Regions from separate parts of the Bacillus aquiflavi genome, predicted to be linked through region 2. Evidence: riboswitches for the same ligand, from Rfam matches in the RefSeq annotation. Region 2 holds a riboswitch; each other region holds the start of a gene.
The links. A riboswitch is a leader RNA that binds a small molecule or an ion and turns the genes downstream of it on or off. The one in region 2 is predicted to bind thiamine pyrophosphate.
Positions count from the first base shown of each region.

Region 1: linked by a shared signal. The riboswitch ahead of thiC (phosphomethylpyrimidine synthase ThiC) and the one ahead of K6959_RS08860 (ABC transporter ATP-binding protein) in region 2 are both predicted to bind thiamine pyrophosphate.
Region 3: linked by a shared signal. The riboswitch ahead of tenA (thiaminase II) and the one ahead of K6959_RS08860 (ABC transporter ATP-binding protein) in region 2 are both predicted to bind thiamine pyrophosphate.

Region 1 covers NZ_CP082780.1:1,370,532-1,378,516, forward strand. Annotated here, with positions in the region: gene K6959_RS06805 (c-type cytochrome) at 1-730, shown strand, start outside; gene K6959_RS06810 (cytochrome ubiquinol oxidase subunit I) at 730-1,788, shown strand; gene K6959_RS06815 (DMT family transporter) at 1,962-2,852, opposite strand; gene K6959_RS06820 (aminotransferase-like domain-containing protein) at 3,099-4,523, shown strand; gene K6959_RS06825 (MFS transporter) at 5,084-6,295, opposite strand; TPP riboswitch at 6,446-6,557, shown strand; gene thiC (phosphomethylpyrimidine synthase ThiC) at 6,764-7,985, shown strand, end outside.
Region 2 covers NZ_CP082780.1:1,856,202-1,864,186, reverse strand. Annotated here, with positions in the region: gene K6959_RS08875 (ABC transporter permease) at 1-18, shown strand, start outside; partial or broken gene K6959_RS08870 (ABC transporter substrate-binding protein) at 79-972, opposite strand; gene K6959_RS08865 (ABC transporter permease) at 1,102-1,875, opposite strand; gene K6959_RS08860 (ABC transporter ATP-binding protein) at 1,868-2,608, opposite strand; TPP riboswitch at 2,810-2,912, opposite strand; gene K6959_RS08855 (YdcF family protein) at 2,983-3,543, opposite strand; gene K6959_RS08850 (hypothetical protein) at 3,637-4,407, shown strand; gene K6959_RS08845 (peroxiredoxin family protein) at 4,584-5,159, shown strand; gene K6959_RS08840 (hypothetical protein) at 5,208-5,639, shown strand; gene K6959_RS08835 (hypothetical protein) at 5,896-6,090, shown strand; gene tnpB (IS66 family insertion sequence element accessory protein TnpB) at 6,087-6,440, shown strand; partial or broken gene tnpC (IS66 family transposase) at 6,526-7,985, shown strand, end outside.
Region 3 covers NZ_CP082780.1:462,963-470,947, reverse strand. Annotated here, with positions in the region: gene K6959_RS02400 (nitric oxide synthase oxygenase) at 1-801, opposite strand, end outside; gene K6959_RS02395 (DMT family transporter) at 1,087-1,848, opposite strand; gene K6959_RS02390 (DUF2935 domain-containing protein) at 2,095-2,535, opposite strand; partial or broken gene K6959_RS02385 (nucleotidyltransferase domain-containing protein) at 2,678-3,453, opposite strand; gene K6959_RS02380 (hypothetical protein) at 3,756-3,935, shown strand; gene K6959_RS02375 (class I SAM-dependent rRNA methyltransferase) at 4,144-5,343, shown strand; gene tenA (thiaminase II) at 5,413-6,102, opposite strand; TPP riboswitch at 6,262-6,366, opposite strand; gene K6959_RS02365 (anti-sigma factor domain-containing protein) at 7,693-7,985, opposite strand, start outside.

The DNA of each region.
Region 1 (7,985 bases), 490 kb from region 2:
TATTAATATTTTTATCAAGGATAAGGATTTACAAAAAGAGGTTTATAAAGTATTTAGTTTTTGGACAGCCATCTCCTTGCCAGCTATCTTAATAACTGGTGCCTGGTATTTGGCCAACATTCCACAAGAAGCTTATGACCTTGTCGTTTGGTCAACTGGAATGAGCGAAAACATGTTTAAAATCGTTAATCTTCTTGGTCTTGCTGCTTTTCTTATTTTTGCATTTTGGATGGCGAAATCACCCAAGAAAGTACCGCTTATTTTATCACTTGGAGTATTGGTTGCTTCAATGGGATTCATTGCAGAGTTTGAAATGGTACGCGAATCTGTTCGTAAACCGTATATCATTTATAACTATATGTATGCCAACGGTACACTGGCGAAAGATAAGGAACAGTATAAAGAAGAAGGATATTTGGCAAACTCTACTTTTGCAAAGGTGAAGGAAGTAACAGAAGAAAATAAAATGGAAGCTGGCCGTGAATTGTATAAAGGTCAATGTTTAGTTTGTCACACTGTCGATGGTTGGAGAGATAAACGCGCATTTTCTAATCGTCTTAACGGCTGGACAGAGGATTCAATAGCAAATTATATTACAACCCTTCATGAGACAAGATATTTTATGCCTCCATTTATGGGAACAGATGAAGAACGTAAGGCATTAGCACATTACTTGTATAATGTTGTCAATGAAGAAAATCAATCAACAGCAATGGAGGGGGATCAATAATGTGGCAATTAGGGTCGATTATACCGAAAGATATTGAATTAGTGATCCCAGGAAATATTGGTTTTTTTGAAATCTTACTTGTTATTAGCTTTTTACTTCACATTTTATTTGTTAACATTACAGTCGGTTCTTCATCCCTTGCTGTTTTTCAAGAAATAAAAGGGATCGTTAAGAAAGATAAAAAATACGACAACTTAGCTTTCCAATTAGCAACACATGCATCGATAATGAAAAGTATTGCTGTTGTAATTGGGGTAGCGCCGTTATTAATTATTAGTGTTATTTACACACAATATTTTTATCCATCAACATTATTAATTGGTAAGGCTTGGTTGTCACTTATTATTCTATTAATCGCTGCTTTTCTCATTTTATATTTATATAAATTTAGTTGGGATAAAATGGGCGGAGGAAAAAAGAAACTACACGTTTTAATTGGTGCAACTGGTAGTTTACTATTACTATTTGTTCCACTCATTTTCATTGTGAACGTTGTCTCAATGCTTTATCCAGAAATGTGGGAAGGCTCAAAAGGATTTTTCCATGGTTTAGTATACTATCCACAAATTTGGCAAAGATATTTCCACTTTATTTTAGCAAGCTTTGCCGTTGCAGGATTTTATCTATACTTTTGGAATGCACGAGCTGAGAGAAAAATTGCTGATAGAGCGGGCATGACGAAAGAAGAAAAAGCAGAAGTCGTTAAAGATGGCAAAAAGTTTGGTGTAAAAGTAATGCTTTGGACAACATTACTTCAATTAGTAGCAGGAACTGTTTTATTAATGAGTTTTGAACGCGATATTATGATGCTTTATATGGGAGATAGTGCTTTACTAACAGGACTGCTAATAGGTTCAATCTTTATCACTCTATTACTTTCTTTCTTCTTATATTTATTGTTAAAGCATGATAAAAGAAAATACTTTATTTTATCTATGACTACTTTCGTTCTTGTTCTTGGTTTAATGGGATGGATGCGCCACGAATTGCGTGAATCCTACTTAGAACCGTATAAGGCTGATAACGTAAGAACAACTTCTATAGAAGTAAGCGAATAAGAGAATGAAAAAATAATAACGACAAACACAGCATCTGTCTATAAACATGATAGATGCTGTTTATTTTTTGATAGCTATGTTATCTAACACGATGATTTATTAGAAAGACCTTTTTCTAAAGTAGAAAAGCGTATGAGGTCACTATCTCATAAGAATCAACAAAATAAAGTCTGTTAAAACTTTGTTTCAATTTTGCTTTGTGAGTGAGACTTACTATTTTCCCCCTTTTTCATATTTGCAAGAAAGACGCCAAAAAGCGTTATACATCCGCCAATTATCGTAAGCTGAGTTGGTGATTCACCGAGCCAGATCCAAGAAATTATAAATGCAAGAGCAGGAATTAAATAAAGGGAGCTTGTCGCTTCAGAAGCCCCGACACGACTTGTAACATAGGCTAAAGCGATATAAGCAATTACAGTTGGAAAGATTCCTAAGTAAACGACATTCAAGGTCACTTTAAACGGAGCTGCCATTATTTCCTCACCAAGTCCAGGAAGAAATATAAGCATAAACAACGTTCCAGCCCAGAGACAATAAGTCGTAAATGCAAGTGATCCATATTTTTTTAAATAAGGCTTTTGAAAGGCAAAATAAATACTCTCGACAAAAGCGGCAATAAGAACGAATAATGCCCCGCTATTCAAATGAAGGTGATCTGAAGAGCCGAGGGAAATGAAGGCAACGCCTAATAAACTAACGACTGCGCCAATCCAAGCCGATATTTTTAATCGTTCTTTGAAAAAGAATAACGATAATAGAGCAGTAAAAATGGGCGCTGTTGAAATAATTAAACTAGCGGCACCAGCGCTCACTGTCATTTCTCCATAGTTTAAAGCTGTATGATAGGCAGCAAAGCCGAATCCCCCAAGAAGCAAAATCATCGGAATATCTTTTATATGTGGCAGCCTCATGCGCGTAATAAGAGCGAAAATGACAAGAGCGAGAGATCCAACAAGAAGACGCAGTAAAGTTAAATGCAAAGGGCTATATGCTTCTAAGCCAATTCGAATCGCTGGAAATGCCGAAGCCCAAAGAAAAAAATAGTTATGCTGTACCCTATAAATACTGACGGTGTTTTTTTTTTTTCTCTTTCATGATTTATTTAACACTTCCTTAAAAAAATTTCGCATTTTGCATTTCGTTATGACTTGTTTCCACCTAAATAGCAATCGTTTCATTTTTCGAGGAAAAAAAACTTTTTTTTCTTTTTATTTAATTCATCTTTTTTATTTTACGGACTATTTGCAAAAATGTCCTCAACCAGTTAGTCTAAAAAAGACCAACCACCTTTTTAAATGAGGGATTGTAAGATGAACTTGAAACTAAATGATCGAACACCTAAATATCAACAAATTATCACTTTTATACGTGATAAAATTTCCAATGGAGAATGGCCGATTGGAAGTAAGATCCCCAGCCAACGCCAACTGGCGAAGTTGCTAAATGTAAACAGAAGTACTGTTATTACCGCATTAGAGGAATTAGCGGCAGATGGCTTAATTGAGGGTAAAATGGGGAAGGGAACAATTGTTATTAATAATACATGGTCATTATTAGCAGCAACCTCACTTCCAAATTGGAATGATAATGTTCCGTTAGGGATATATGAGCCTAGTAAAACAACAGTTCAAGAGATTAATGCTACAGAGTCGAATTCAAGTTTAATCCAACTAAGCAAAGGTGAGCTGTCCCCCGAACTTTTTCCGTTGCAGACGATGAGGGATGTAATGAGAAGAGCAAGTGAAAAAATGAGTTCATTTGGATATGAGGAACCGAAGGGATCACTACATTTGCGTGAAGCGATAAGCAACTATTTATTAACAATTGGTATTAAAGCTTCTCCTGCCTCTATTTTGATTGTGAGCGGGGCATTACAGGCATTGCAGTTAATATCGATTGGTCTTTTAAAAATAGGCTCAACGATTTTACTAGAAAAACCTTCGTATTTGTACTCACTTCATTTGTTTCAATCAGCAGGGATGAAGTTAACTGGTGTCTCATTAGATCAAAGCGATTTTTTTACGCGAAAGTCGAAGCGAGAGCAAGCGATTTTATATACGATTCCGTGCTTTCACAATCCGACAGGAAGATTATTATCATCTCAACATCGTCAAGAAATTCTTAAATTGTGTGAAAAAGAACAGCTCCCAATGATTGAAGATGATATTTATCGAGAGTTGTGGATTGATGAAAAACCGCCGTTGCCATTAAAAGCCTTCGATTCCTCAGGTCATGTTTTATTTGTTGACAGTCTATCGAAAACTTTAAGCCCCGGCTTGCGAATTGGCTGGATCGTAGGATCAGAGCCTGTTATTGAGCGTTTGGCGGATATTAAAATGCAAACAGATTATGGTTCAAGCTCGATCTCGCAAAGTGTTGCATTTGAATGGCTTGATAGCGGTTTATATGAAAAGCATTTAGTTTACGTAAGAGAGCAATTAAAAGTACGAAGGGGGATTGTGCTATTCGCATTAGAAACTTATTTAAGCGATATTGCTTGTTGGGAGATCCCATCAGGAGGATTGTTTGTCTGGATACAAATAAAGCCGAAAATTTCAATGAGAGATCTGTTTATGAAGGCACGAGCTAATGGACTGCTTATTAATCCTGGCCATATTTATGGGGAAGATTCAGGACGTTATCTTCGGCTTTCTTATGCGTATGCACCCATCCTTGAGTTGAAACAAGGAATTCAACAGCTTAGTCAACTAATCAAGCAGCTTATTAAAAAATAATTTTTTATTAGATGTTGTCGAATTAGCTACATATTCAAAAATATGACATAATAAAAAAATAGTTTATTTTCGAGATTTTTTGTATAATATAAGTAAAAGAATACATATATTTAAAAAAGACCAAAGATGTTGTTTCATCTTTGGTCACAATAGAACAGTTCCCTTTAAAGGGGAGATCGGGCGTAGAAATGAAGAAATAATCCATCTTAGCCGGCAAGCTCAAGGGTGGGTTATTTCTTTTTTTGGTTAAATGACAGCACTGAAATGACTAAACCAGTAAAAGCCAGTGCAAACATCAACGCTTCAAAAACTGACAACAGCATCACCCCCTCCTGTTGGGATGAATGCCGACCACCCTTAAATAGAAAGCCTGTTCTATCGCTGCTTTTATTTTATCATAAATTTCCACTTAAAGTGAAATTTACTATTCGCATCATAATAGTTTTTTAGGGTTCTTCGTGTAAGAAAGCAGTCTTATACGACATTATGGAACTCGTGTTCTCACTCGGATATATCGTCAGAATAGCTAAAAAAATTGCTTCTAAGCTAAATCCGTTTTTTTATACTGCTGTAACATCTTTTTTTTGATTTTGTTCCCTACTGTAACGTTTGTAACGAATATAAAAAATAGTTGTTAACGATAAGGAAATAATCCCAAATACAATCACCATCATTTTTAATCCAATTAAATCTAACAGAAAACCTGTTCCTAAAAGAACGATTTGGAAAATGATCCGATCAAGCATGTTTCGAAATGAAAAGAAACGTCCATGATATTTTTTAGGCATTTTTGTTTGGAATATCGTAGCGGCTGTTGGGAAAAAGCATCCAACTGCAAAACCAAAGACAGCGAATGAAGCGATTGTTAGTAATTTGAAATCAACGAAATATAATGACAATTGGGCTAACCCAATTATAACGGAAAAGAAGAACATAATTCCATAAGGTGACCATTTATGACTGATTTGTTTGATGAAAAAAGCTCCAATCATAAAAGCAATTCCTTCTGCTGCATAAATCAATCCTTTCACGGAAGGATCATGATGAATTTCACTGATATTGATGACCATTAAGTTAAAACCACCGATAAATAACAATGGTACAAGGGTCATAATTAATGTCATCATAATAATTGGAAAACCTTTAATAATCGGCAATACTTCTTTAAAGTCACCTTTTGATTGATTTTCAGAAATATTTTTTTGTTTGTTCGTTTCTTCAATTTGTAAAAATAACGTAAAAATAAAGAGAATAAAATAAGCGATAAACGATGAGATGTATAGCATGAATAGCGACATTACAACGAGCATTGCTCCTGCAAGTGCGGTGCCAATAACTCGAGACAAAGTTGCGACATTCATATGAACTCCATTTAATTGCAATAAATCCTTTTCCTTCACAATGAGTGGAATAGCTGATTGGAGAGCGGGAAAATAAAAAGCGGCAGAAATTTGCATGCTAATCATAAATAACACCATCCACCAAACGGAGCCCGTGTAAATAGCGATAAACATAAAGACGACACTAAACATTCTGCCTAAGCCTGAATAAACCATGACTGTTTTCTTTTTTGTCTGATCTATTATTTTTCCGGCGAGCGGACCAACGATAATACCTGCTAGTAACCCACTTGATAAAATTAAAGATTTGACAAAATCAGAAGGTATTTTATCTTGCATAAATTCTAAGTTTCCGATTATTCCCGTCCATAAGCCAAGACCTGCAATAAACTCACCAAATAAGATAATCCATACATTACGGTTTCTCCACATAGGCAATTTCCTCACAATATTTATTTCGATTTTCGAATTGTAAGCAATAGTATACTTGAATTTATATGAGTTGTCATTTAATTTGATAACAATGAAGCTTTAAAAACAAGGAATGTTATGGTATAGTTATGAATGTATTGTAAATTGAATATTTGGCACTGGGGGTGCCGGGATATGGCCGGCTGAGATTAAGACCCGATAGTCTTTGACCCTTGAACCTGATCTGGTTAAAACCAGCGTAGGGAAGTGTATGGATTTTCGTCATGCATAAGCAGATTCCCCTTGCCGGAGTCTGCTTTTTTGACTACAGCCATGATGTTCTTTGTTTATTACCGCTTTCACTTCCAGTGCTATTACATTGGAGGTGTTTTTTATTGATAAATAAATGAAGCTATTCGTGATATAGAAGTGTGAATGAAAAACGACTGATTCAAAAAAATAAGCGAGTAGAAAACGGAGGATGAAAATATGGCAAATTTAACCCCATTTCCAAATAGTAAAAAAGTTTATATAGAAGGATCGAGACCAGATATAAAAGTTCCGATGAGAGAAATCTCTCAAAGTGCACCTGAAGAAAATCCGCCTGTACGAGTGTACGATACTAGCGGACCGTATACAGATACTCATTGCGATATAAAGATAGAAAAAGGATTGCCGCCCCTTCGTAGACAATGGATATTAGAACGCAGTGATGTTGAGGAGTATTCGCCTAGAGTAACATTCGAAGACAATATATTTACAAATAAAAAAATAGTGAGAGCGAAAACAGGAAAAACTGTCACCCAAATGCATTATGCAAAAAAAGGGATCATTACACCGGAAATGGAATTTGTCGCTATAAGGGAAAATCTTGATCCAGAATTTGTATGCAAAGAAGTTGCGTCTGGAAGAGCAATTATCCCTGTAAACATTAATCATCCCGAGAGTGAACCGATGATTATCGGGCGAAATTTCCATGTGAAGGTGAATGCTAATATTGGAACGTCTGCAGTTTCTTCATCTATTTCTGAAGAGATAGAGAAAATGACATGGGCCATTCGTTGGGGAGCAGATACGATTATGGATTTATCCACTGGAAAACATATTCACACGACAAGAGAATGGATTATTCGTAATTCTCCTGTTCCAGTCGGTACTGTTCCAATCTATCAAACTCTCGAAAAGGTCGATGGCATTGCGGAAAACCTTACGTGGGAGATTTACCGTGATACGCTAATTGAGCAGGCTGAACAAGGTGTTGATTATTTTACAATCCATGCAGGGGTATTATTACGGTATATTCCTTTAACAAGTAAACGAACAACTGGAATTGTTTCTCGCGGCGGCTCGATTATGGCGCAATTGTTTTTAGCCCATCATAAAGAGAATTTTCTTTACACACACTTTGAAGATATTTGTGAAATTTTAAAAAGATATGATATTTCGATTTCATTAGGTGATGGGTTACGACCAGGTTCTATCGCGGATGCTAATGATGAAGCACAATTTGCTGAGCTTGAAACATTAGGCGAATTAACGAAAATCGCTTGGAAGCATGATGTTCAAGTAATGATTGAAGGGCCTGGACATGTCCCGATGCATTTAATTAAAGAAAATGTAGAAAAACAGCAACAACTTTGTCATGACACGCCATTTTACACATTAGGACCACTTACAACCGATATTGCACCAGGATATGATCACATTACTT
Region 2 (7,985 bases):
AAAGAACTTGCAACTTAAAGAATAAACAAGCTGTCTATAAGACTGTAATTAGCCTTATAGACAGCTCCAATGAGGTAGCTAGTCATTTTTGTCAACTAGATTCATATAAGCATCTTTAACATCTATTTTTTCTTTCACTATTCCTGTATCGAAGAGCCAATTTGCGACCTCTGCCCAAACAGCTTCATCTTGATAACCAAATGGCAACTCATCATCATTCATTAATGGAAGAAGGACGTTTAAGCTTTCTGTTTCAACATCTTGATCAAGAGGAAAGCTTTCATTTTCTTGCCCAAGCAGTATATTTAAGCCGCCTTTTGGATCTTTTGTTACATCTTTTTGTCCTTTTGAAACTGCTTTCCAAAATCTTTTAAACAATTCCTCATTTTCTTTTAATCCTTTTTCACTTGCGACGAGTACAAGTTCATAGTAGTCAGGAACACCGAAATCTACAGGGTTAATCGTTATCATCGGATGCCCTTCTTTCTCAAGCAGTACACGTTCGTGGTTAATATAACCGCCAATAATTCCATCGACTTTCTCAGTAGAAATAGCAGGAATTAAATCCCACCCAACATCAATCATATTTACTTTTTTTTAGTCGCCGCCGTCGCTATTTACCATTACATTTAAAATCGCTTCTTCAATTTCAATTGAAGAGTAGCCGATATTTTTCCCTTCAAGATCTTTCGGACTATTAATATGACTTGTTTCCGGCACCATTAAATGATCAAGTGGATGCCGCACAAAAGCAGCTAGGGAAACGACTGGAATCCCTTCGGCACGCGAAACGACGACTTGAGGCTGGTAGCTAATTGCTAAGTCTACTTTACCAGCAGCTACAAGTCGCAATGGATCGTTCGTTTCTGCTGGCATTTTAATATCAACATCGATTCCTTCTTTGGTAAAATAGCCTTTTTCAACGGCTGTATAAATCGCAGAATGAACGGCATTAGGATACCAATCTAGCATAATACTTACTTTTTCAGTCGTCTTTTCATCCTTTTTTCCTTCTTCATTATTTTGCGTACAGCCTGCAAAAATAAATACGATACAACTAATCATGAATCCTATAAAAAAGCTTCGTCTCATAAAATACCATCACCTTTTCTTTTCTAGCTTCCATTTTAATATTCGCCGTTCTAATATCGTCACGAGTAAAAAAAAGCTCATCCCTAAAAACGATAAGATTGTGACAGCAGCAAACACACCTTCTGCATTCAAATTACCTGACATTCTTCTACTGTAATAGCCAAGTCCCTCACTTGCCCCAAGCCATTCCCCGATTGTGGCGCCAACAACTGAAAAAACAATCGCAAGCTTCAAACCTGAGAAAAATGACGGCAATGCCATTGGAATTTGTATTTTAGTAAACAATTGCCAACGACTTGCGCCCATTGATTTTAACAATTCGGTATATTCTGGATCACTGTTTTTAAGTCCATCATACGTGCTTACGACAATTGGAAAGAATGTAATTAAAACAGTTACAGCAACTTTACTCCAAATGGTATAGCCAAACCATAAGACGAACACAGGAGAGAGGGCGATAATCGGAATCGTTTGTGATATTAACACAACTGGATACAGCATTTTCTCAATAGACTTTGAAAAAAACATTGCCACAGCAAGACTTGATCCGCCGATTAAGGCAATCATAAATCCAAGGGCAACTTCCTTTAATGTAGCGGTTAAATGTTCGCCAAACAGTGATTGTTTATGTTCAATGATCATTAGTAATATTGCCGATGGTGCTGGAATAATAAATGAAGGTACCTTTTCCAGTTGAACTGCTAATTCCCAAATGAAAATAGTCGTAATAAAAAAAAGAAAAAATAAGCGATATTGGGTAAAAAACGTCTTTAATCTATTCATTGGAAATTCGCTTCTCCAAATTTTGTCGATATTTTATCATTTCTACTGTATGAATCATTTGAGCATTTCTAGGACGCGGCAGTTCTACTTTAAACTCTTCTGCTTGATCATTTGGATGTAATAGGATAATTTTATCACTTAACAATACGGCTTCCTCTAAATCATGGGTAATAAAGAAAATCGTTTTATTTAATTGCTGCCAAAATGATAATAGCCATGAATGCATCTCTCTTTTTGTTAAGGCATCAAGAGCACCGAATGGTTCATCCAATAACAAAACTTCTTTTCCTGTTAACACTGTTCGCAAAAAAGCAACTCGTTGTCTCATACCGCCCGAAAGTTCAGACGGAAGAGCATTTTCATACTCTAATAACCCAACTCGTTCCAGCCATTCTCGCGCTTTTTCTTTTGTTACGAGTGAGTCCTTTTGAATTTCTCTGACGAGCATTAAGTTTTCAAGTACGGTTCTCCACGGCAACAAAAGATCACGCTGAGGCATATAACCGACACATCCCAACGAGGCTGGATGACCGTTCACACATATTTCTCCTTCTTCTGCGTTAATAAGTCCAGCTATTAATTTAAATATTGTGCTTTTTCCAGTCCCACTTTTTCCTATTAATGAAACAAACGTTCCTTTGTCTATTTGGAGATTTAATTTGTTAATAATATTTTTTTTATTTCCTGAATTATCAATGATTCCATAAGTAACATTATGTAAATAAAGCGTCATTTTTCCACCTTCAGTCTTTCAATTAACTAGTTAAACGAGGAACACCTCTCTTTTTCAGCTTGAAGACAATTGTTGCAGGTGAGGTGCACAGCACATTTGTCACAATCTGTTCTTTTTTCGAACGAAACATGATTAATAAAAAAAACAAACCACTCTTTAGCATAAAGAGTGGTTTATATTAAAATATGTTATGATATATTTTAATGATGATCGCCACTTCCCTACGCAGGTATTAACCAGTTCAGGTTCAAAGGGTCTAGAACAAAGTTCAATCTCAGCCAGTACGGCCCCCCTAGTGTTACACGTTTATTCGATTGAAATTATCATAACAAGAATATAAGTAATTGTAAAGATGAGAGAAGTAGTGTTGCTATTTACCAAAAATGAACATTTTCAAGATTGCTGCATATTCTCTTAAATACATGAATATTTTTTTTTTTTTTCGTTGCCGGTGTTTCTGCGGCTAATGGATAGGCTTCAATTTTCAATTTTTCTGCTAACTTAACAGAACGATATAAATGGAAATCATTACTGACAATAACTGCTTTTTCAATTCCATACAGCTTTTTTGTAAATAATAAATTTTCATAAGTAGAGGTAGATCGATCCTCAATTAAAATACGATCTTTTTGGAGCCCTTCCTTTTCAAAAAATCTCCGTAGCGCTTCAGCTTCTGCAATCCCTTCGTCAGGACCTTGACCGCCAGTTAAAATGACTTTTGTATCCAAATTATTTTGTAAATATTCAAGAGCTTTTTGCGCTCGATTATATAAGCTAGGGGACATCTCTTCTCCATTCACCTTTGCTCCTAACACAATTAAATAGTCAACTTCCCCCGGCGGCGTCTTGCTTGCAGTCGTCATGATCTGTAAGTGAAAATAAGAAATCATCATGATTACGATAAAAAGCACTAGTAAAATAAGCTTCTTTTTCAAATATTTCAACATCCCATTCATGTTTTATTTAAATAGTTAATAGATATAGTAAGGACAGTGAACAGTTAATAAGTTTTTTACAAGGAGAACTTTATGAATATTCAACAACATTACCGGCAAAACGCCGTTTCTTCATTAAATGGAGGGTTAGCAGCATTTATTCCCGCTATTTTAATAGTCATCCTCACGATCAAACTCGGCGATTTTTATCAAACTTTTCTTTTCACGATTCCATTCCTAACTTATAGTATTGGCAGCTATGTTTTATTTTTACAATATGACTATAAAGCAAAGCAAGTTTGTTGGCAAGAGAGCGACAAGAAAACACCGTCATTACTTACAGGAACTGATTTTTTATTAACTTTTAACCCAGACTTATCACTCCACATTCTTATTTTTCATCAAAACGGCATTTTAGTAGGTGAAATAAAAGAAATGAAAACTACTGGAATAAAAGAGCGTAAAAAATATGCTCTTTATGACGAGAGGGGAGAGATAAAGGGAATCTATCATTTGAAAAGGAGAAAGAGAAAAGAAAGCTATTTTTATGATGCAAGGTATAACTTAATCGGCATGTACGAGGAGAAGAACTATTATTTTAAAAAAACAAGCACATTGATAGATGAAAAAGGAGTAAAATGTTATCAAGTAAATCACGAAAGTGGGTGTGCTGATTTTTCTGTTTTAAAAAAGAATGAAAAAAAGCTGGCTAATTTAAAAATTGGCTGGCTTCCGCTTGAATGGGGGAAGCGATTCAAAGATAGTAATACACCTGTATTAACGTTTCATCATCAAGCGACTGCTAAAGAAAAGATCATTATTTTTGGTTATTTAGCCAATCATTTTTATCAGTATGATATGTAAGGCATTGTTCATGTAGAAATTGATCATAGATGATAAAATAAAGGAAATTATGAAGGGAGGAGAAGTGGTATACTTCCAGTTAGCGAATAGAAACAGTTATTTATGGGCTGATAACATTTCCCCTTTTTTTATTTACGTATAAGAGCACTTATTATAATATAAGAGGATGATCGTTTATGAAAAAGTTTCTCATCGGTGCAGCTATTTTAATCGCGGTTTTGTTTGTTATTGATAAAACTATTTTAAAAGAGAAAGGAATAGCTGTTAAGATTAATGAGCATGAAAAATATGAAAAAGCAAAAAATCCGAGTGAGCTGCCGATCGGCTTAGAAAAAGGTGAACGAGCACCAGACTTTACATTGACAGATTTAAAAGGAAATACAGTTAAATTGAGTGACTTCAAAGGAAAAAAAGTAATGCTCAATTTTTGGGCAAGTTGGTGTCCGCCTTGTAAAGCGGAAATGCCTTATATGGAACAAATATATAAGAAATATAAAAAAGAAGACATTGAAATTGTTGCTGTCAATTTAACAGCAACAGAAAAAAAAGCTGACGATGTTACTCATTTTGTCGAGGAATACGGACTAACTTTTACAATTCCACTTGATGAACAAGGGGAAGTAAGTGCCCAATACGGAGTAATGGCCTACCCAACCAGTTATTTTATTGATACGGATGGCGTTATCCGCAGTAAAGCAATCGGAGCTGTAAGCGAGGACCAGATGTTAAAAGAGTTGCTAAAGCTTCAATAAAATGTGGTTAATCATTAAACATTTTTACGGTCAATAAGAGGAGGACACATGAAAAAGATTATTATTTTAATTTTCATTGCAGTAATCGGTATTGGAGGTTATTTTGGCTATCAATTTGTCATGGGGCTTATGTCAGATAAAGTAATTGAAGAAGTGGCAAATAACGTTTCCGATGAAGAGATTGAGACGATGTTAAATGAACCGTCTATTCAACAATTAATCGGCGAAAATGTGGATGATATTCAAAATATTGATTTAAGCAAAACCGATCTTCCTTTTAAAACAAAAGAGGGAGCAATTAAATCTTTAGCAAAAGAGTTTTCAGTCGGTGAAATCAAAGATATTGCTTCAAAAGTTCAAAGTGGAATGAGCAGTGAAGAAAAAGCAGAATTATATGAAATGGTCACTGAACGCTTAACAGAAGAAGAAATGGCAGCATTAAAAATGATCGCCATCCAAGAATTGCAGAAAAACCAATAACCTCAAAAAGCCGCTGTTCATCAGCGGCTTTTTGACTGTCGGCAAACGCTCGCAATCTCCGTTAGTTACTCTACGTGTAACCCCATGAACTGCATGCTCCATTTGCTTCTATAAATCAGGGTGACAGGGTGATCTCTTCCATGCAAAATCCAATTTCTATTGATGAATGGTAAGCCCGAATTCAAACAACGCATATAAAATAGAAGCACCTCCTGGTACGATAAGCGTATCTATTAAAAAAGGAGGTGCTTTTCAAATGCCACAACAAAAATTGACTATTGTCCCCGTTACATTACATACCGAAAACAATAATTCTTCTAGTTCAGTTCCAGCTGAGCTTTCCTCAAAACCTGCTTGCATGATTAAAACAGCAGCTGCGGAAATTGCCTTCTTCAACGGCGTAGAGGAGCACGTCATCCAAGCAATCATGAGGGAGTTGAAACATTGGTGAAACATGATTATACGGATGTGAAAAATATCTATATTATCTGTGGGAAAACGGATATGCGGAAGGGGATTGACGGATTGGCTACTCTAATTCAAGATTCTTTTGAATTAGACCCCTATGGCGACTCTATATTCTTATTTGCCGGATGGAAGAAAGATAGATATAAATGTCTGTATTTCGATGGGGATGGCTTCGCCATGCTCTATAAACGACTGGACAATGGTAAGCTACAATGGCCTAAAGATGAACAAGCAGTTCGTAATCTATCTCAGAAGGAGCTCAGGTGGTTGCTTGAGGGGTTATCCATTCAGCAGCCAAAGGCCATTCAACCATCGCCAAAAGGCACGTTCTGAACTTTTTCTACCTATTTTTCCTTTATTTCAAGGTTTAAAATGATTATAATAGGAGTACGAAAATGGACGAAAAGTGGTGAACATTGTGGGAAAAGACTCTTCTTCAAAGGACAAATTAATTCAATTACTCGAAGAACAATTGGCTCATTCGAACCAGCAAAATAAAGAATTAATGAAGAAGATTGATTCTCTATCACAGCAAGTTCGCCAGCTAACAAAAGCTTTATATGGTTCTAAAACGGAGAAATCTAAATACAATGCGCCAGACGGGCAAGCCTCTTTATTTGATGATGACTCGTCTTTTAGCGATTCTGAGCACACAGAAGAACAAAGCCAACAGACGATTTCTTATACTGTTGTACGAAAAGTTCAAAAGAAAAAAAGAAACGATTCATTACATGATGACATTGAAGTAGATGACATTCATCATCATCCAGAAAATACAATCTGTGAGTGTTGCCAAGGGCAAATGATTGAGATCGGCAGCACAATCGTACGTGAAGAGGCAGAATTCATTCCAGCAAGGATGAAGAAAATTCAACACATTGAACATGCTTATGGGTGTACAAAAATGTAAGGGGGATTCATCCCAACCAGCGCAAATAAAACGTGGGAAAGCACCACAACCAGTTATTCAACGCAGTATTACTAGTCCCAGTGTACTTGCCAAAGTTATCTATGATAAATTTGTGCAGTACTTACCCCTTCACCGTCAGGTGAAGGAATGGGTTCGTTATGGACTGGATACGAATGACAAAAACCTTTCCAATTGGGTCATTCGTGTAGCAGGTGATTGGCTACTTCCTATCTATGAAACGAATGAAAACGATCATGATGGCAAAATCCGTTTTACATATTGATGAAACGTATGCAAAAATTATTAATCGTTCTGACGGTAAACCGGGTCAAGCCAATGCCTATAACTGGGTCTACCGAAGTATACCTTGCCAGGGGCCAACGATAGTTCTATTTCAAAGTTCATTATCACGTGCACGTTCAGTTCTTGAAAGTTTTATTGAAGATTATTCAGGAACGATTATCTGTGATGGTTATTCTGCATATGACAAAATTGAAGGAATCAGCTTTGCGAATTGTTGGGCTCATGTTCGGCGTTATTGGCTGAAAGCAGACAGCAAAAATGGCCGAATTGGTGTGAAGTATTGCGATGATTTGTATCGGCTCGAGAGGAAGTTTAAACATTTGTCCCCGAGTAAACGTAGAAAAAAACGCAAAAAGTTTTCAAAGCCAATAGTGGAGGAATTCCTTAACTGGGTTGAAACATCGCCATTCTTCGGAAAAAATGCCCTTGCGAAGGCGGCAGAATATACACTTAATAGAGCTGATGGATTAAAGGCATTCTTATATGATGGCCGGATTGAAATTGATAATAATCCCGCGGAAAAAATGCCATCCGACCCAATGTCATTGGAAGAAAAAATTGGCTATTTTCGGTCAGCGAAGCTGGGGCAAAAGCCAACGCCATTTGTTTGAGTATCGCAGAAACAGCCAAAAGTAACGGCATCGATTTCTACGAATATATAAAAA
Region 3 (7,985 bases), 1.4 Mb from region 2:
AAGTCCCATAATAGCTGCTATTTTAGGCAAAAAATTATATCGGAACGGATCAGCTAAATTTCGCGCACCAATCTCAGTCCCCATATACCAACCATTAAATGGGGCTGCTGTATACTCAATCCCCCCGATAGAGAGCTTCATATTCGAAATAATCGGAACAGCGTACCACTTCATATTCAATTGATTGAACTCTTCTAATTCAGGATGGCGTATAGGAACTTCCAGAACAGACTCCCGCGGAATTTCAAATATTTTAGGTGGACGATTCTGGATTTGGATCACTAAAGGTAGAATATCATAATCGGTTTGTTCTCCCTCCCACCCTAACGACTCACACACTTTTGTAAATTCAGTTGAAGCTGGATCTCCTATTACACCATGTTCAGTTGAATAACCCGCGTAACGAATAAGTTGCTGATTCCAAATCCGAATCTGTTCCCGGTCGGATGTTTTTTGTTTCAAAATCGTAATCGTCGGACGTATTTTGCCATCGTTCGTTGCATATTTTATATGGTGTAAAAGTGCTTCAAATATTTCTTCCTCTGATTCGAGTTCTCGTGCATCAAAGACGTTGAGAGAATTCCAAAATAAACGGCCGATACAGCGATTGCTATTACGCCATGCCATTTTTGCCCCATGAGCTAACTCTTCATATGTATGCCGATAATAGCCCAGCTCTTTAATCTCTCGTTTTATTTCTATAAGCCTTGTTTCAATTTCATCCTCTGATTTTTCAAGTTCTGTATAACAGGCTCGGATAAATTGTTCCGCTTCCTCAACGTGTAATTGGTTTTCAGTCACAGTCAAAAAATACCCCTCCCTTTTCCCATTTAATTCAATTATACCAGATTTTAGTATACTTAATAATTAACAATTATATTAATTATTTATTTCGATTTTAACTATTTTTGTAATTTTGTGTTAATTTATGGTGAGGTTTTGTTTTTCAACTGCTGCTTTTCTAGGATTTTTTGTCGATAGGTAAACTCCACAAATGACAAAAACTCCCCCTGCAGCTTGATACCATGCTAATGCTTCTCCAATAAACAAAATTGCAAATATAGCAGCAAAATACGGGAATTAAATTTATAAAAATACTCCTGCTTTATTCGCTCCTAACTGAACAACACCCGTATTCCATGCAATAAACGCAACAATCGATGCAAACACACCAATATAAAGAATAGCTGAAATTGATTGAAGAGACCAAACGATTTGCACATTTGAACTTGTTATTTCATAAATAAAAAATGGGAATAGCATCACAATTCCAAAAGCAATAGATAAGAGAAAGGTACTATAACCAGGTAATCTACTTGCATACTGTTTTACAAGGATAGAATAAATACTCCAGCAAATAACCGCTCCGATCACAATTAAATCTCCAACATTAAAAGTAAATGCTACTAAATTCATTAGTGATCCTTTTGAAAGAATAAAGAAAACACCACTCACTGAAAGTATTGTCCCGAATAATTGATGTTGCTGAAACCGTTCCCGCAAAATAAAAAACGACAAAATATAAATAATAATCGGAGTTGACGTGTTGACAAGTGAAGCATTGATAGAAGTAGTGTAATGGAGTGCAATATATAATAGCGTATTAAAGCCTGCAACCCCTGTAAATGCCATAAGCACAACAATGCCCCAATATTTTTTAATTTGATTCCATTCTTTTTTCAAAAACGGCCAGGCAAAAGGAAAAAACACAATAAATGCAGTACACCATCGTAAAAAAGAGAGTGTAAATGGGGGAATATGACTAGAAATAGCTCGTCCAATAACAAAATTCCCTCCCCACAATAACGTCGCAAGGACTAATAAAATATACGGGGAAGTTTTCTTCATGTTGATTTCACCACTTCCTAATTATATTAATATATATATATATATATATATATATATATAGGTATTTACCTTATCCTAGTTAAGTTGATATTTACATTATAAAATAGCAAAATATTAGTTATATATTTTGCAGAAGAATTTTAAATTCTTGAATTCTCTTCGGGAGATAAAAGAAGAAAAAAGCCCATTTCTCCTTCAAATTATCAGAAGGGAAATAAGCTAATTCATAAAGAAAAATGGAAAACATTATGATGATTGTCCTGTACTTGAATATAAAAGGACTTGAGCAATACCGACAAAATATTCTGATTCACGTATAATATGATTTAATACTACTTTTGCAGTTGGATTTTTACTTACTGCTTCACTTTCTGTTTTTATTTGTTCACATAATTTAATAAAATCTAAACTTTGCTGTAAACAAAATGAAACGAGCTTTAAAACTTGTTCATACAGTTGGTTTGGAACATATTGCCCCGCACGAACAACCGACTCGATAAAACGAAGGACTTGCTTATGTGTTTTAGACAAAGCTTCCTCCCACTCTTTTAATGCCTTAACATACATCTCCTCTAATCCCGCTACAAGCTCGCGAATGACGACCGTATGTTCTTCCTCTTGGTGCTTCCAAAACTCTGCCTCATCTAAAATCCGCAGAGGCATTTGCGATCCATAATAAAACTGCATGCTTTGTCCCCCCATCTTCATCTTCTCATTTCAATGTATGGGGAAAAGGATCATCGTATGCTTTTACATTTGCCCATAGCGAACTATACGATCAAGTAAGGCTTTATGAAAATCGATCGAATGACAGGAACTTTTACATTATTTAATCGTTAAAAACTTCTTTTAAGGCATTTCGAAAAAACTGATCTAAATAATTATCATTCTCTTTCATTTTTGCAGGAATGGCTTTTGCTTGATCTTCTAAATAGCTGAACTGTTTATGAATAAAATCATGAATTATATTTATCTTTGGTTCAAGATCCAATTCTTCGCCAGCCTTTTTTCTAGCTAATAATATTTCAATTTGATTGACTAGCTCACCAGCTGGCAAAAGTTCACGTACTAAAGAATCAAATTCAATTGGCGGAATTGTGGCAAAGCGTTCAATCCACATTGCCGCAAGAATGGGTCTCAGTACGTAAAAATATTTTTTTATTTTTTTCTTTCTTCTCCTTGCAAATAACCTTGATTATTTCGTTTTGCCATATTGAGATAGTGATAAATACATGCCTTTCTTGAGTAGGCGGATGCAGAATACTGTCTTAGTTTCTCCGCAATTGTATATTTCTCATCATATTTAATAGGAGACTGAAGCCACTCAAGCAAAGGCGGATTCGATTTTCGAAATAGCTGTAAAGCTTTTCGTAAATCCCACCCATTTATATCGAGCAAATCATTTATTGGCCGTTCAATTACATCTCGTTTATCAAAAATAGACAAATACCACTCAGGCGGATGAACATAAATAAAACGTACATCATAGTCGCTATCTCTAGAAGGAAATCCCCATGCTCTGCTTCCAGATTCACAAGCATAAACGATTTTAACATTTTCCTCTGTTTCAATTTCTTTTAACCGCTGAACAATTATATTCTTCATTATCTTCCTCCATCTGTATCGTATGAAAATTTTGTTCATTTATTTAGTTCGATAATATTCAATTAACTGTTGCCAATGTCTACTCATGAATTACCTCCATCTGTACTATACACCTTCAATTTATTTCACTATTCAATTGAAAGTCGCATACACAAAAAACAGTTAATTAGAAATAAAGTTTAAATAAAGAATAAAGGTTATATATCAAATTCATGTATGATATAAACAATTATACTGTATTTAAGTGTAGATTTTTTAAAATAGGCATTTGTCAATAAAGATAGCTAGAGGGGATTAATATGATGAGAAAAAATACACTACTATTACTTTGTAATTTTATCATTGCGATTGCAATGGGGATTTTTGCGTATGAAACTTTTCGCGAGTCTAAAAAAGTTCTTAGTGTTATTTTTGCTACTGTTAGTTTCGTAATATTCATCTTTGTCATATTTTCATTTGTGTACAATCGTAAAGATAATTGATCAACGTATTACCTGAAAAACGTATTCTAATTGAACGTCTGTTAATATTTTATCTAATGATTAGCCAATGATTTAAAGAATTTTTTTAGATTGGTGATTTGGAAATCCTCTTGTCTACAGTCTAATATCTATTATTATATAATAGATTATTGTTATAATGGGAATCATATTAGCTAGCGAAAGTCTGTTTAGTGAATAGGGTGAAAAGATGTCAGAAGAAATCACATTAAAAGTAAATCGTAAATATCAACATCGTTATCAAAATGGCTATCCGCTCCTGCTAAAAGAAGCGATACCTAGTTTGGAACGTGTAAAAACTGAAGGAACAATGATCAAGCTCATTGATGATCAAGGCTGTTTTATCGGTAAAGGCTATTATGGAAAGCAAAATAAAGGCTTTGGCTGGATGATTAGCCATAACGAAACAGAAAAAATAAACGAAGGCTTTTTTGAAAAAGTGATTCGATCCGCTTTATTAAAAAGAAACCAGCTTTATCAAAATAAAAACACAAATGCTTTTCGTGTATTTAACGGTGAAGGAGACGGAATTGGTGGCTTTACAATAGATTATTTTAACGGTTTTTATTTAATCAACTGGTATAACAAAGGTATTTATAAATTTAAAGACACGATCATTCGCGCACTAGAAAAAGTAACTACATATGAAGCCATTTATCAAAAAAAGCGGTTCGCCACAGCAGGGCGATACGTGGAAGATGATGATTACGTAAAGGGGATTCGCGGACAATTCCCTATAATTGTTAAAGAGAATGGTATGAACTTTGCCATTTATTTAAATGATGGCGCAATGGTTGGTGTTTTTTTTGATCAACGAGAAGTAAGAAAAACGATAAAGGATCATTATGCAACTGGAAAAATGGTGTTAAATTTATTTTCCTATACAGGTGCCTTTTCTGTTGCTGCCGCATTAGGCGGAGCTGTTAAAACGACGAGTGTCGACCTTGCCAATAGAAGCAGAGCTAAAACGATCGAACAATTCAGTATGAATGGAATTGATTATGAAACCCATGATATTATCGTGGAAGATGTGTTTCAATACTTTAAATATGCCATACGAAAAAAATTAAAATTCGATCTAGTTATCCTAGACCCTCCAAGCTTTGCAAGATCAAAAAAATATACGTTTAGTGCCGCAAAAGATTATAAAAAACTGTTGAAAGAAACGATTGCAATCACAGAAGACAATGGAATCATTATTGCCTCGACAAATTGCAGCACGTTTCAAATGAAAAAATTTAAAAGTTTCATTGATGCAGCCTTTAAAGAAACTGGAGAAAAATATAAATTACTTGAGGAATTCTCATTGCCAGAAGACTTTAAAACAATAAATACCTTCAAAGAGGGCAATTATTTGAAAGTCGTGTTTATTCAAAAACTAAAAAAATAATGAACTTTAAAGTAGCAAAAATATAATAAGGCTGGAAAAAACGAGTTGTTTTTTCCAGCCTTATTTTAACTACACTTTCCAATCTTCTTGGTTATAAACCATATCCCAAAACAAATACTCATATTTTGATGTTATTAAGAAATGTTTTTCTAATTCAGCTAATTCTCTTTCTGGTTTTCCCTCTGCTAACTCATCCATCATATCGATAAGCCATATGGCCAATTGACCAAATTCCGTCGAAGAATATGTTTCAACCCAATTTTTATAAGGATTGGAAGATAAGTTTTCTCCGTATTTTTCTTTTAATAGCTTTCCAATTTCCCAATAATCCCATGCACATGGAAGGAGACAAGAAACAAGCTCTGCCAAAGATCCGTTTTGACCAGTATTGAGCATATATCTTGTATAAGCAAGATTTACTGGAGTCGGCTCCGTCTTCTCTAAGTCTTCCCGTGATATTCCAAATTCATCTGCATATTGACGATGGAGTTCCATTTCAAAATGAAGTGTTTCATGTAAAATATGCGAAAATTTATTCATTTGATCAAGTGTTTGTGATTTCAACACTCCAAGTGCAAAAAGCTTAGAATAATCTATTAAATAAGCATAATCCTGCTTCATATAATACGCAAACACATCTTTAGACAATGTACCTTTTCCTATTCCTTGAACGAAAGGATGTTCATGATTTTTCCCCCATACTTCCTGCGCATTTTCAAACAGACGATCTGTAAAACGTTTGACTTTTATTTCAGACATGATTATTTACACCTTCCTTATTTATTCATCATTTACTTAATAAAAACAAGAGCGGCTGCCTAATCACATCACCTCCTAAAATACTTACCTTTGTACGATAAAAATAGCCCCCTTCTAAAAGAAGGGGGCTACTGCAAACAATTCACTTAACTGTTATTTTGTAAACTTTGCCCACTTCCCTCCGCTGGCACGACCCAGTTCAGGTTCAAAGGGTTTAGAACATTCGTTCAGTCTCAGCCTTTTACGGCTCCCCCAGTGTTAAATATGAAACTTTAGTTAAAGCATATCATCATTCTACTTCACTATCAACCTGATGAATTGGACTGCTAAGTTACCATCCTCAATTTTAATTTCATTCCTCTTCGAATGACTTAATTATTAGAGGGAATTTAATACAAAATTTAGAAAATTATAATATACTTAGGTTAACTAAATTCACGATATAAATATCAATTCTTATTCAACTAACGGGACAGGATAGTTGAAAATACATCTCTAAAGCCACCCGGAAAACAGGTGGCTTATTCACTGTCTCCGCAATATAGAATTATTATTTTTCATAGAAACTATCATTGCAATTTGATTCATAATCATCATGTCCCAGTAACATGAATTAAAATAACTAGCGCTTACATATTTTCCGCATGGATAATATTTTCCCATGACTAATGTTGAATTAAGTTGAAAAAACCAAAACCTCCAATAATTGGTGAAACAGGCTATGTGAATCTTGTAATAAGCTTTGGATCCCCTCGTCCATCTTACGTGACATCTGAAAATGGGTTTACGTGGGTTGACCCTAGCCATCTTCCTTTAATTCCTCTTTTATTTACAGAAACAATCAGATATCCCCATATTTCCAGTATACAGCGGAGGATATTCTTAAAAACGAAATAGTTTCACCACGAATATGGAAATAAATACAAATAATATGATTAATCTCCTTTTAATATTATCATTTACATCATTCTTTTTTTAAAGACTGTGTTAAAGCACTAGGAAAAATATTAAGTTAAATAAAAATTAAACTATAGAAATTTCTAAAATTTACGCTGGCCACAAGCGATATTCCTGCTAACAGAACGCCTTTATTAGCAGTTTTGATACAAGAATATCTAAGGATTCAAATGATCATGGAGAAAAATACTTTATAAAAAAGGTATTGGTATTTAATCAATTCATCCTAATGTCGTACATAGTAAATTAATTGGGACGTTAAAAAATTACAAATCATTTATTAACAAACTAGATTCTCTATTGATTGGCCTATTTCCCTTCTAACCCTTCCAGTGTATAAGCGTACGAGACTGTATAGACTACAGCTAGTAAAAAAACACAAAACGAGCCTATATTATATGCGGCTCGTTTTCCAATGATTAATTACCTTTATGATTCCCGTTTCCGGGTCTTTCTTCTTGATTTCTCTATTGTCCGTTTCCTGGAACAGATTGTTCTTTTGCTTTATTTCCCTCTCCATTATTTCCATTATGGTTGTTTTGCCCCTTTCCTTCATTGCCATTATGTCCATTTTCATTACTTTGTTCATTTTTTTTTATTTGGCCTGGAGGTGTATTTTTCGTTTCTGGGGCTTTAGAATTTTGATTTGCATTTTGGTTTCCATTTTGATTTCGATTTTGGTTTGCATTTTGGTTTCGGTTTTGATTTGCGTTTTGGTTTCCGTTTTGGTTTCCGTTTTGATTTCGATTTTGGTTTGCATTTTGGTTTCGGTTTTGATTTGCGTTTTGGTTTCCGTTTTGGTTTGCATTTTGGTTTGCGTTTTGGTTCGTATTTTGGTTTGCGTTTTGATTTTGATAATGATTTTTTTTTTTGATGATGTTGATGGTTTATAGGAACGTTTTCTTTATTATTGCCTTGACCATTGC